Regions from separate parts of the Xanthobacter wiegelii genome, predicted to be linked through region 2. Evidence: predicted binding sites of a transcription regulator. Region 2 holds the regulator's gene; each other region holds the start of a gene.

Region 1 (2,198 bases), 2.2 Mb from region 2:
CCACCACCTGGCCGGCCGGGATGCCGAGCGAGACATCGTCGAGGGCCTTGTCCCCCTTGGCATAACGCTTCGACAGGCCGGCGATGGTCAGCATCCCGCAGTCTCACTCATGCCGGGCCTACGCCGGAGCCTATTTGCAGGTGTAGCTGACGCCCATGGCGTCGTCGATCTGCCGCACCACCGCCCAGGTGTCCTTGAAGGTGATGGGGATGAACTTCTCCTGCGGCGGCTCGGCGGACTTGAACTCCTTCTGCAGGCCGGTGCCCTCCCAGTTGAAGCTGAAGAACGCTTCCTTCACCTTCGCCGCCAGCTCCGGCTTCAGGTTGTAGACATAGCCGTAGCCGGTGGTGGGGAAGGTCTGCGACTTGTAGATGGTCACCACCTGCTCGGGCTTGATGACACCTCGGGCGATCATGCGCTTCATCACCGAATTGGCGACGGCCGCTGCGGGATAGTCCTTGTTGGCGACGCCGATGATGGAATTGTCGTGCTTGCCGGAGAAGGCGGGCTCGAAATCCTTGCCGGCCTCCATGCCGAACTGCGACTTCAGGAGCGCGGAGGGCGCCTTGTAGCCGGAGTTCGAGGTCTCCGATGTGAAGGCCATCTTCTTGCCCTTGATGTCCTCGACCTTGGTGATGCCGGAACCGGGATAGGTGATGATCTCCATCTCGTAGCCATAGGCGCCGTCCTTTGAAGCCATCATGGTGAAGGGCACGAAGCCGGCGCAGGCCACCGCAATGGGATTGGAGCCGGTATTGAAGCCGGCCACATGCAGGCGGCCGGCGCGCATGGCTTCGAGCTGCGCCGCATTGGATTGCACGGGGAAGAACTGCACCTTCTTGCCCGTCACCTTGGCGAGATGGTCGAGGAATTCGGCCCACACCTTCGCATAGACTGCGGGGTCCTCCACCGGGGTATAGGCGAAGATGAGGGTGTCGGGATCGAGCTGCTTCGCCGGGTCCGACGGGGTATCGGCCACCATGTCGCCATTGGTGTCGGTGAAGCGCGGGTCGAGCTTGAATTCGGCCTGGGCAAAGGACGGCGCCAGCATGGTCGCCGCGAGCATGGCGGCACAGGTCAGGGAGCGCAGGAGCGACATGGCTTCATCTCCGATTGGATCGCATCTTCAGTACGACTGTTGTGTGACGCACCGACTACGATGCGGCCGGCTCAACTGCTCGGCAGGGCACTGCCGGGCCTGGCCTTCTCCAGGGCGCTGGCGTGGGTCGGCAGCAGCAGGGTGGTGAGCCAGCAGATGCCGAGCATGACGGCGGAGCCGGCGAGGCAGGTCGTGATGCCCCCCACCTGGTAGAGCAGGCCGCTGAGGAGGGTTCCGGCGAAGCGCCCCGCGGCGTTCGCGGCATAATAGAAGCCGACGTCCTCCGCCGCCTTCTCCGATCCTGCATAGGCGAGGATCAGATAGGAGTGCAGCGAGGAATTCACCGCGAAGGCGACGCCGAAAATGGCGAGCCCTATGACCACGATCAGGTCCGGCCGTATGGGCGTCGCGGCGAGAAGCACGGCGATGGCCACGGGAACGAGGGCGAGGCCCAGCGCCCACCAGCGCGCCGCCGGAACCTCCTTTGACAATCCGTCCGGGCTGCGGCTCACCACCGCCGGGGCTGCCGCCTGAACGATGCCGTAGCCGATGGTCCACAGCGCCAGGAAGCCACCAACCATGGGGAAGGTCCAGCCGGTGCCATAGAGAAACACCGGCACACCCACCACGAACCACACGTCCCGCGCGCCGAACAGGGCCACGCGGGCGGCGGCGAGCAGGTTCACCCCCCGGCTCTTGCCGAACAATTCCTTGGCCGAGCTGCTCGCCTTGGCCTTGCCCATCATGGGCGGCAGCGACAGCAGCACGCCGAGAAGCACGATCGCCAGCACGCTCGCCATGAGCCACAGCGACAGGCGGAAGCCGAACGCCTCCAAAAGCACGCCGCCGAGGAAGAAGCCGAAGCCCTTCATGGCGTTCTTGGAGCCGGTGAACCATGCCACCCAGCGAAACAGGCGGCCCTCGGCATTGCCCTTCGCTTCCGCCTCGGTGACCTTGATGGCCGATTTGGAGGCGGTCTTGGTGAGGTCCTTGGCCACCCCGCACACGCCCTGCGCCGCCACCACCCAGGCTACCAGGACCGCGGTTTCCCACGAAGGGGACATGGCCGAGAGCAGCAGGAAGCCGGCGATCTGGGTGG
Region 2 (2,198 bases):
AGGTCGTCGAGATGGGCGGACAGGCCGAGCGCCTGGTCGCCGACAGCGTCACATCCCTCATCCGCCGCGACAGCGCCCTCGCCCAGAAGGTGGTGCTGCTCGACGCCACCGTCGACCAGGTTCAGCGCGAGATCGAGGACCGGGCCATCCTGGTCATCGCCAAGCGCCAGCCGGTGGCCATCGACCTGCGCGAGATCGTCGCCGCGATCCGCATCGCCAACGACCTGGAGCGCATCGGCGACCTCGCCAAGAACGTCGGCAAGCGCGTCATCGCGATCGAGGGCGAGTATCATCCGGCCAAGCTCGTGCGCGGGGTGGAGCACATCTCCGACCTCGTGCTGGAGCAGCTGAAGGAAGTGCTCGACGCCTACGCCGCCCGCAACGACGCCAAGGCGGTGGAAGTGTGGGGCCGCGATGGCGCCATCGACACCATGTACACCTCGCTGTTCCGCGAGCTCCTCACCTACATGATGGAGGATCCGCGCAACATCTCGGTGTGCACGCACCTGCTGTTCTGCGCCAAGAACATCGAGCGCATCGGCGACCACGCGACCAATATCGCGGAGATCGTCCACTACATGGTCACGGGTCAGAACCTGCCGGAGACCCGCCCGAAGGCGGACGCCTCCAGCGACACCACCCTGCCCTTCCCGGGCCGCACCACAACCGTTCAGAGCTGATCCAACAGACCTGAAGACGGGGCGCGGAGCCCCGATAGTGACGGATAGACCAAAGTGCCGGCGCGTATTCTGATCGTCGAGGACGAAGAGCCGTTGACCCTCCTGCTCCGGTACAATCTGGAGTCGGAGGGCTACGGCGTCGAAAGCGTGGGACGCGGCGACGAGGCCGAGACCCGGCTGCGCGAGAGCGTGCCGGATCTCATCATCCTCGACTGGATGCTGCCCGGCCTCTCCGGCATCGAATTGTGCCGGCGGCTGCGCACCCGGCCGGAAACCGAACGCCTGCCCGTCATCATGCTCACCGCCCGCGGGGAGGAGACCGAGCGGGTGCGCGGCCTCGCCACAGGCGCCGACGATTATGTGGTGAAGCCCTTCTCCGTGCCCGAGCTGCTCGCCCGCGTGCGCGCCCTGCTGCGCCGGGCCAAGCCCGAGCATGTGGCGACGCTGCTTCGCGCCGGCGACATCGAACTGGACCGCGAGACGCACCGGGTGCACCGCGCCGGCCGCGAGATCCATCTCGGCCCCACCGAGTTCCGCCTGCTGGAATTCCTGATGCAGAGCCCCGGCCGCGTCTTCTCCCGCGAGCAATTGCTCGACGGCGTATGGGGCCAGGACGTCTATATCGACGAGCGCACGGTGGACGTTCACGTCGGCCGCCTGCGCAAGGCCATCAACCGCGGCCGCCAGTCGGACCCCATCCGCACCGTGCGCGGCGCCGGCTATTCCTTCAACGAGATGTTCGCCCGCGCGCATTGAGCGTTGCTTCCGCTCAGACGCCGCGCGGGCTTTTGGGGCGTTGTCTTCGCTCAGGCGCCGCGCGGGCTTTTTGAGGCTCCGACCTCTCCAATTGAGCGCCGTCATCGTCCGGCTGCACCGAAAATCGGGCACCCCTCCAGCCGAGAAGTGGATCGCCCGCACGAGGCGGGCGATGACGGGGCGGAAGATTAAGAGCGCGCGGCGAGGGCCATACGGCCCGCCCCCTCACCCCGTCCGCACCCCGATCAGCCCCAGCGCCTGCTTCGCCGCGCGCTCGCCGGAGAGCCAGGCGCCGCCGACCGTGCCCCAGAGGGTCTCGTGGGTATGCTCGCCGGCGAAGACGAGGCGTCCGCCGACCGTCTCGGTGAAGGCGCGGCGCATGTTGCCGAACCCTGGCAGCGCGCAGGAGAAGGCGCCCAGCGCCCACGGCTCCTTGCTCCAGCGGGTGGCGAACACCTTGCCGACGCGCGCGCCGGCATCCGCGCCGAACTCGCGGGTCAACGCCGCCTTCACGAAGGAAGCGGCGGCCTCGGGCGGGCTGTCGGCGAGGCCGGCCGCCACGGCGCCGCCCACCTCCAGGCTGTAGAGATCACTGCCGCCGATGCGGGCGCGCAGCGCATAGGCGCGCGGGCTGTCGGCACGGAAATAGATCAGCTCGTCGGCGCCCAGGTTGCCGGGATTGCGCGGCAGGCGGAAGCCGATGTGGTCGAACGCCCCAAGGGTGATCTTCTCCACCGCCGTGCGGTAGCGCGGGGGGAAGGT
Region 3 (2,198 bases), 2.2 Mb from region 2:
CGACCGTGCCGAGTTGGCCGAGCAGACCAGCAGAACATTGTAGACGCGATCATTCCCAGCGGCAGGACGCAGCTGTGGAAAGGCCGCGGGGCCGGTCCCGCACCGGGGGGAGACGGCAAAACCCATCTCCGCCATCAGTTGGCTCAGCACAGGGCCCGCTGTGGACAAGCTGACGGCATAGATGATGGACCGTCCCTCGCGCCGCGACGTGACAAGGCCGGCACGCTCCAGCACGCCGAGGTGCACCGACATGGTATTGTGCGCTACCGCCAGCAGGCGGGCGATGTCGCCCGCCTGAAGGCCATAGGGCACATAGCGCAGCAGAAGACGATAAGTCTCGAAGCGCGTGCCTTGGGACAGCGCATCGAAGATCCGCGTGGCGTCTTCCCCATTCAGCTTCGTCTCGTCCATCTTGTCTCACCGTTCGAATGCTGCTCACGCGTCAGCCCAAGTGCCTCAGGCGCCGCCCTTGAAGGTCCTGGCCCAATAGTCCTTGACCTGCTGGACCAGAGCCGGCGGCAAGGGAACATAGCCGAGCTCGGACGCAAATTTCTCGCCCTCGCCCAGGGCGAAACGCCAGAACTCGAAGGCGGCTTGGCTGTTCGCCGGCACCTTCGGCTCGCGGTACATGAGAGCGAAGGTGGTCGCCGCAATAGGATAGGCATCCTCGGCGGGGGAATCGGTGATGACGACGAAAAAGTCCTTGGCGCCGGCCCAATCGAAGCTCAGCGCCGCCGCCTGGAACGCCGCCGCGCTGGGTGCGATGAACTTGCCAGCACGGTTCTGGACGAGGCCATAGGCCAGCTTCACCTGCACCACATAGGTGTATTCGACATAGCCGATGGCATTCGGGACCCGCTTGACCTCGGTCGAGACCCCTTCGTTACCGCGCGCGCCATACCCCACCGGCCAGGCGACTGCGCTGCCTTCGCCGACCTGCTGCTTCCACTCCGGGCTCGCCTTGGCAAGGTAGGACACCCAGTTGAACGTGGTTCCAGATCCATCGGAACGGTGCACCACCACGATCTTCGCGTTGGGCAGCTTGACGTCGGGATTGAGGGCCCTGATGGCGGGATCGGACCAGGTCGTGACCTTGCCGAGATAGATGTCAGCGAGAAGGGCGCCGGTGAAGCGGAGCTGGCCGGGCCCCACGCCGTCCACGTTGAACACCGGAACGACGCCACCGAACACGATGGGGAACTGGCCGAGGCCATATTTCTCCAGTTCTTCCGGCTTCAGCGGCTTGTCGGACGCGCCGAAATCCACCACCCCGTCCTTAATACGGTTGACGCCGGCCGACGAACCCACCGACTGGTATCCTACGATGTGGCCTGTGCGCTCACGAAACGCCTCCGCCCATTTCCAGATGATCGGATAGGCGAAGGTGGAGCCGGCACCCCGCACCTCCGCGGCGCGCGCCGGAGGCGCGAACATCGACAGGGCCGCGAGCGTCGCCGCAGCTGTCCAGACAAGAATGCGATTCACGGCTGGCCTCCCTTGGGTCCTAGCGACATATCGCTGGAAACAGATAGCTCCATACGAGTCATTATGTCGATAGGAGTGGACAGATCGCTATATGGCCTTCATGTCACTCTTGTGACGCCATTTGCGTCGCGCCAATCGCAGCGATAGTATAAATTATCGATATGTCGATACAAATGGAAATGATGTAATGTAGAGACGGAATGCTCGCGAGGTTGAGAGGCAAATTTGTTCGGGAGGAGAAATGAATAATAGGCGCTTCATATGGACTTTATATAAGTAATATACGTCAATCGAAGTCGGATAGCCTCTCAAAAATTGCAATCAACCATGGACAATTGCCACGATGTCCATATGATTTACATGAAATAAAGCCAACCATAGCCTAGAACTACGTTGCGTCATATTCGATAAAATCTCTGTTGATTCAGGAATATCGCTCGATATACACAAATTGTCATGAATTTGTTACATAACATGCTTAGAGCCCGTGAGGCTAGGTGAGCATCAGAAGCCCTAGCGGCACTGTCCAGGGAGACGGCATCCTCATGAAGATCATCACTCTCGCGAGCGCCCTCGCGCTGCTCGCTACCGGCGCGGCCTTCAACGGCGCCGCTGCCCAGGCACTGGTCAAGGTCGACGGGTCGTCCACGGTATTCCCCGTGACCGAAGCCATGGCGGAGGAATTCCAGAAGGCGAACAAGGATATCAAGGTG
Region 4 (2,198 bases), 740 kb from region 2:
GCGCGACGCTCCTCGCGCCGGTCCTTGCGCATGGAATGCAGAAGGCCGAGGCGCCGCACGTTGCGCTTGCGCCGGGCGGTGACGCCGTAGCGCAGCCAGTCCAGCTCCGCGACGATCTTGCGGTCGAGCTTGTGGCGCTCGGTCTCTTCCTGCTCCAGCACGTCGTCGCGCCACGCCTCAAAGGCGCCGAACCCCTGCTCCAGCCGCCGCGTCTGCCCGCGGTCGAGCCACACGGTGGCGCGGGAGAGGGTTTCCAGGAAGCGCCGGTCATGGCTGATGAGCACCATGGCGGACTTTAAGCCCCTCAACTCGCTTTCCAGCCATTCGATGGCCGGCAGATCGAGATGGTTGGTGGGCTCGTCCAGCAGGAGCACGTCCGGCTCCGGCGCGATGACGCGCGCCAGAGCGGCCCGGCGGGCCTCGCCGCCGGAGAGGTGAGCGGGGTCTTCCTGTCCGGTGAGGCCCAGCTCCGTGAGGAGATATTGGGCGCGATAGGCATCGTCGCCCGGCCCGAGACCAGCTTCCACATAAGCGAGCGTCGTCGCATAGCCGGCAAAGTCCGGCTCCTGCGGCAGATAGCGCACCGTGCAGCCGGGCTGGAAGAAGCGCGTGCCGGAATCCGGCTCGATCAGCCCCGCCGCCACCTTCAGCAGCGTGGACTTGCCCGAGCCGTTGCGACCGACGAGGCACACCCGTTCGCCCGCCGACACGGAAAGCTCCGCGCCGTCGAGCAGGGGGGTGGCGCCGAAGCGCAGATGGATGTCCTGGAGGAGAACGAGCGGAGGAGCCATGGGGCCGGATTAAAGCCCAATGGCCCGGAACGCAAAGGCCGTTCGCGCGGAACGCCGCTTTGCGCCGCTCGTCTCACAGGACGCAAAGATGAGCGCGTCGCACCGTATTACACGGGCGGCGAGCACATCTCGCGAACCATCAATGTACGGTGGACGTCGGATTCAGCTTCGACATCTGGTCCTTGAGAACCAGCTTCTTGCGCTTCAGCTCTGCGACACGAAGAGGATCCGAGGCGGGGCTGTTCATTTCGCGGTTGAGCTCCTGCTCGATGGCCGCGTGACGCCGCTTCAGTTCCTGAAGGTGCGACTGGATGGACATTCTTAGCCACTCCCTGTCTGCAACACGACATCAGTCTGTCATGGAGCCAACCAAGAGTCGACCGCCTTGTCGAGCGACTTCTCAAGCCGCTTTCCGCCCCTCCGGCGACCTCCCATCTTGCGGCGCGGCAAGCCCGTGCCATAGTCATTCCAAATGGGGGCGAGTGGGCGGCGGACCCGCACGCCGGTGACAGGACCGGGCATGACGAGCGACGAGGAACGGGATCTCAAGGTCCACCTGGAACGCCTGAAGCAGGAGCATCGCGATCTCGATGCAGCGATCGAGGCGCTCACCAGCGTGTCGGGATCGGACATCCTGCAGATTCAGCGGCTCAAGAAGCGCAAGCTGCAGCTGAAGGATCGCATCGGCCAGATCGAGGACGAGTTGTTCCCCGATATCATCGCCTGAGCGGAGGCGTGGGGCGGGCGCGAGGCCGGGCCTCCTGAGGAGGCGCCGGTGCGCGGACGCCGGGCGTGCCCGGCATCCGTCAGTCGCACGGAAAATCAGAGCTGGGCGAGCAGCGCGGTGGCGCCGGAGGCGTCGGCCTTGGAGGGCACGTCCTCGACATTGAGCGTCTTCACGACGCCATCCTCAACCACCATCGAATAGCGCTTGGAGCGCACGCCGAGGCCGGCGGCCGAGCCGTCGAAGGTGAGGTCGAGCGCGGTCGCGAAGGATGCATCGGGATCGGCCAGGAACAAGATCTTGCCGTCGGAGCCGGACGCCTTCTCCCAAGCGCCCATGACGAAGGGGTCGTTCACCGAGACCACGGCAATGGCGTCCACGCCCTTGGCCTTGATGGCGTCGGCCTCGTGCACATAGCCCGGCAGGTGGTTCTTGTGGCAGGTGGGCGTGAAGGCACCCGGCACCGCGAACAGCACCACCTTCTTGCCCGTGAAGATCTCGTCGGTGGTCTTCGGCACCGGGCCGTCCTCGGTGGGAACACGGAAGGTGGCGTTGGGCAGTTTGTCGCCGACCGAAATGGGCATCGTCTTCTCCACATATTTGGGCGTTCGCGCCCGCGCCGACAATACGGCCTTTTGACCGGGAGAAAAGCGCCCGCGCAGGCTGAAGCGTCCGAACTCAGC

What was found. The regulator PhoB, encoded in region 2, activates phosphate uptake and scavenging genes when phosphate is short. The targets are predictions, from matches to a motif close to TGTCATNNANCTGTCAT.
Region 1: phnD (phosphate/phosphite/phosphonate ABC transporter substrate-binding protein) is a predicted target of PhoB. The motif match lies at 1,132-1,148, and genes of this name have one in related genera.
Region 3: pstS (phosphate ABC transporter substrate-binding protein PstS) is a predicted target of PhoB. The motif match lies at 1,586-1,602, and genes of this name have one in related genera.
Region 4: V5F63_RS03320 (YdcH family protein) is a predicted target of PhoB. The motif match lies at 1,136-1,152, and genes of this name have one in related genera.

The regions. Positions count from the first base shown of each region.
Region 1 covers NZ_CM195529.1:3,047,318-3,049,515, forward strand. The annotation lists gene phnC (phosphonate ABC transporter ATP-binding protein) at 1-94, opposite strand, end outside; gene phnD (phosphate/phosphite/phosphonate ABC transporter substrate-binding protein) at 131-1,066, opposite strand; gene arsJ (organoarsenical effux MFS transporter ArsJ) at 1,171-2,198, opposite strand, start outside.
Region 2 covers NZ_CM195529.1:5,240,558-5,242,755, forward strand. The annotation lists gene phoU (phosphate signaling complex protein PhoU) at 1-680, shown strand, start outside; gene phoB (phosphate regulon transcriptional regulator PhoB) at 735-1,436, shown strand; gene V5F63_RS24560 (flavin monoamine oxidase family protein) at 1,662-2,198, opposite strand, start outside.
Region 3 covers NZ_CM195529.1:3,074,783-3,076,980, reverse strand. The annotation lists gene V5F63_RS14250 (arsenate reductase/protein-tyrosine-phosphatase family protein) at 1-411, opposite strand, end outside; gene pstS (phosphate ABC transporter substrate-binding protein PstS) at 457-1,485, opposite strand; gene V5F63_RS14240 (PstS family phosphate ABC transporter substrate-binding protein) at 2,031-2,198, shown strand, end outside.
Region 4 covers NZ_CM195529.1:724,789-726,986, reverse strand. The annotation lists gene V5F63_RS03325 (ABC-F family ATP-binding cassette domain-containing protein) at 1-791, opposite strand, end outside; gene V5F63_RS03320 (YdcH family protein) at 931-1,110, opposite strand; gene V5F63_RS03315 (YdcH family protein) at 1,312-1,518, shown strand; gene V5F63_RS03310 (peroxiredoxin) at 1,614-2,099, opposite strand; gene V5F63_RS03305 (protein-disulfide reductase DsbD domain-containing protein) at 2,194-2,198, opposite strand, start outside.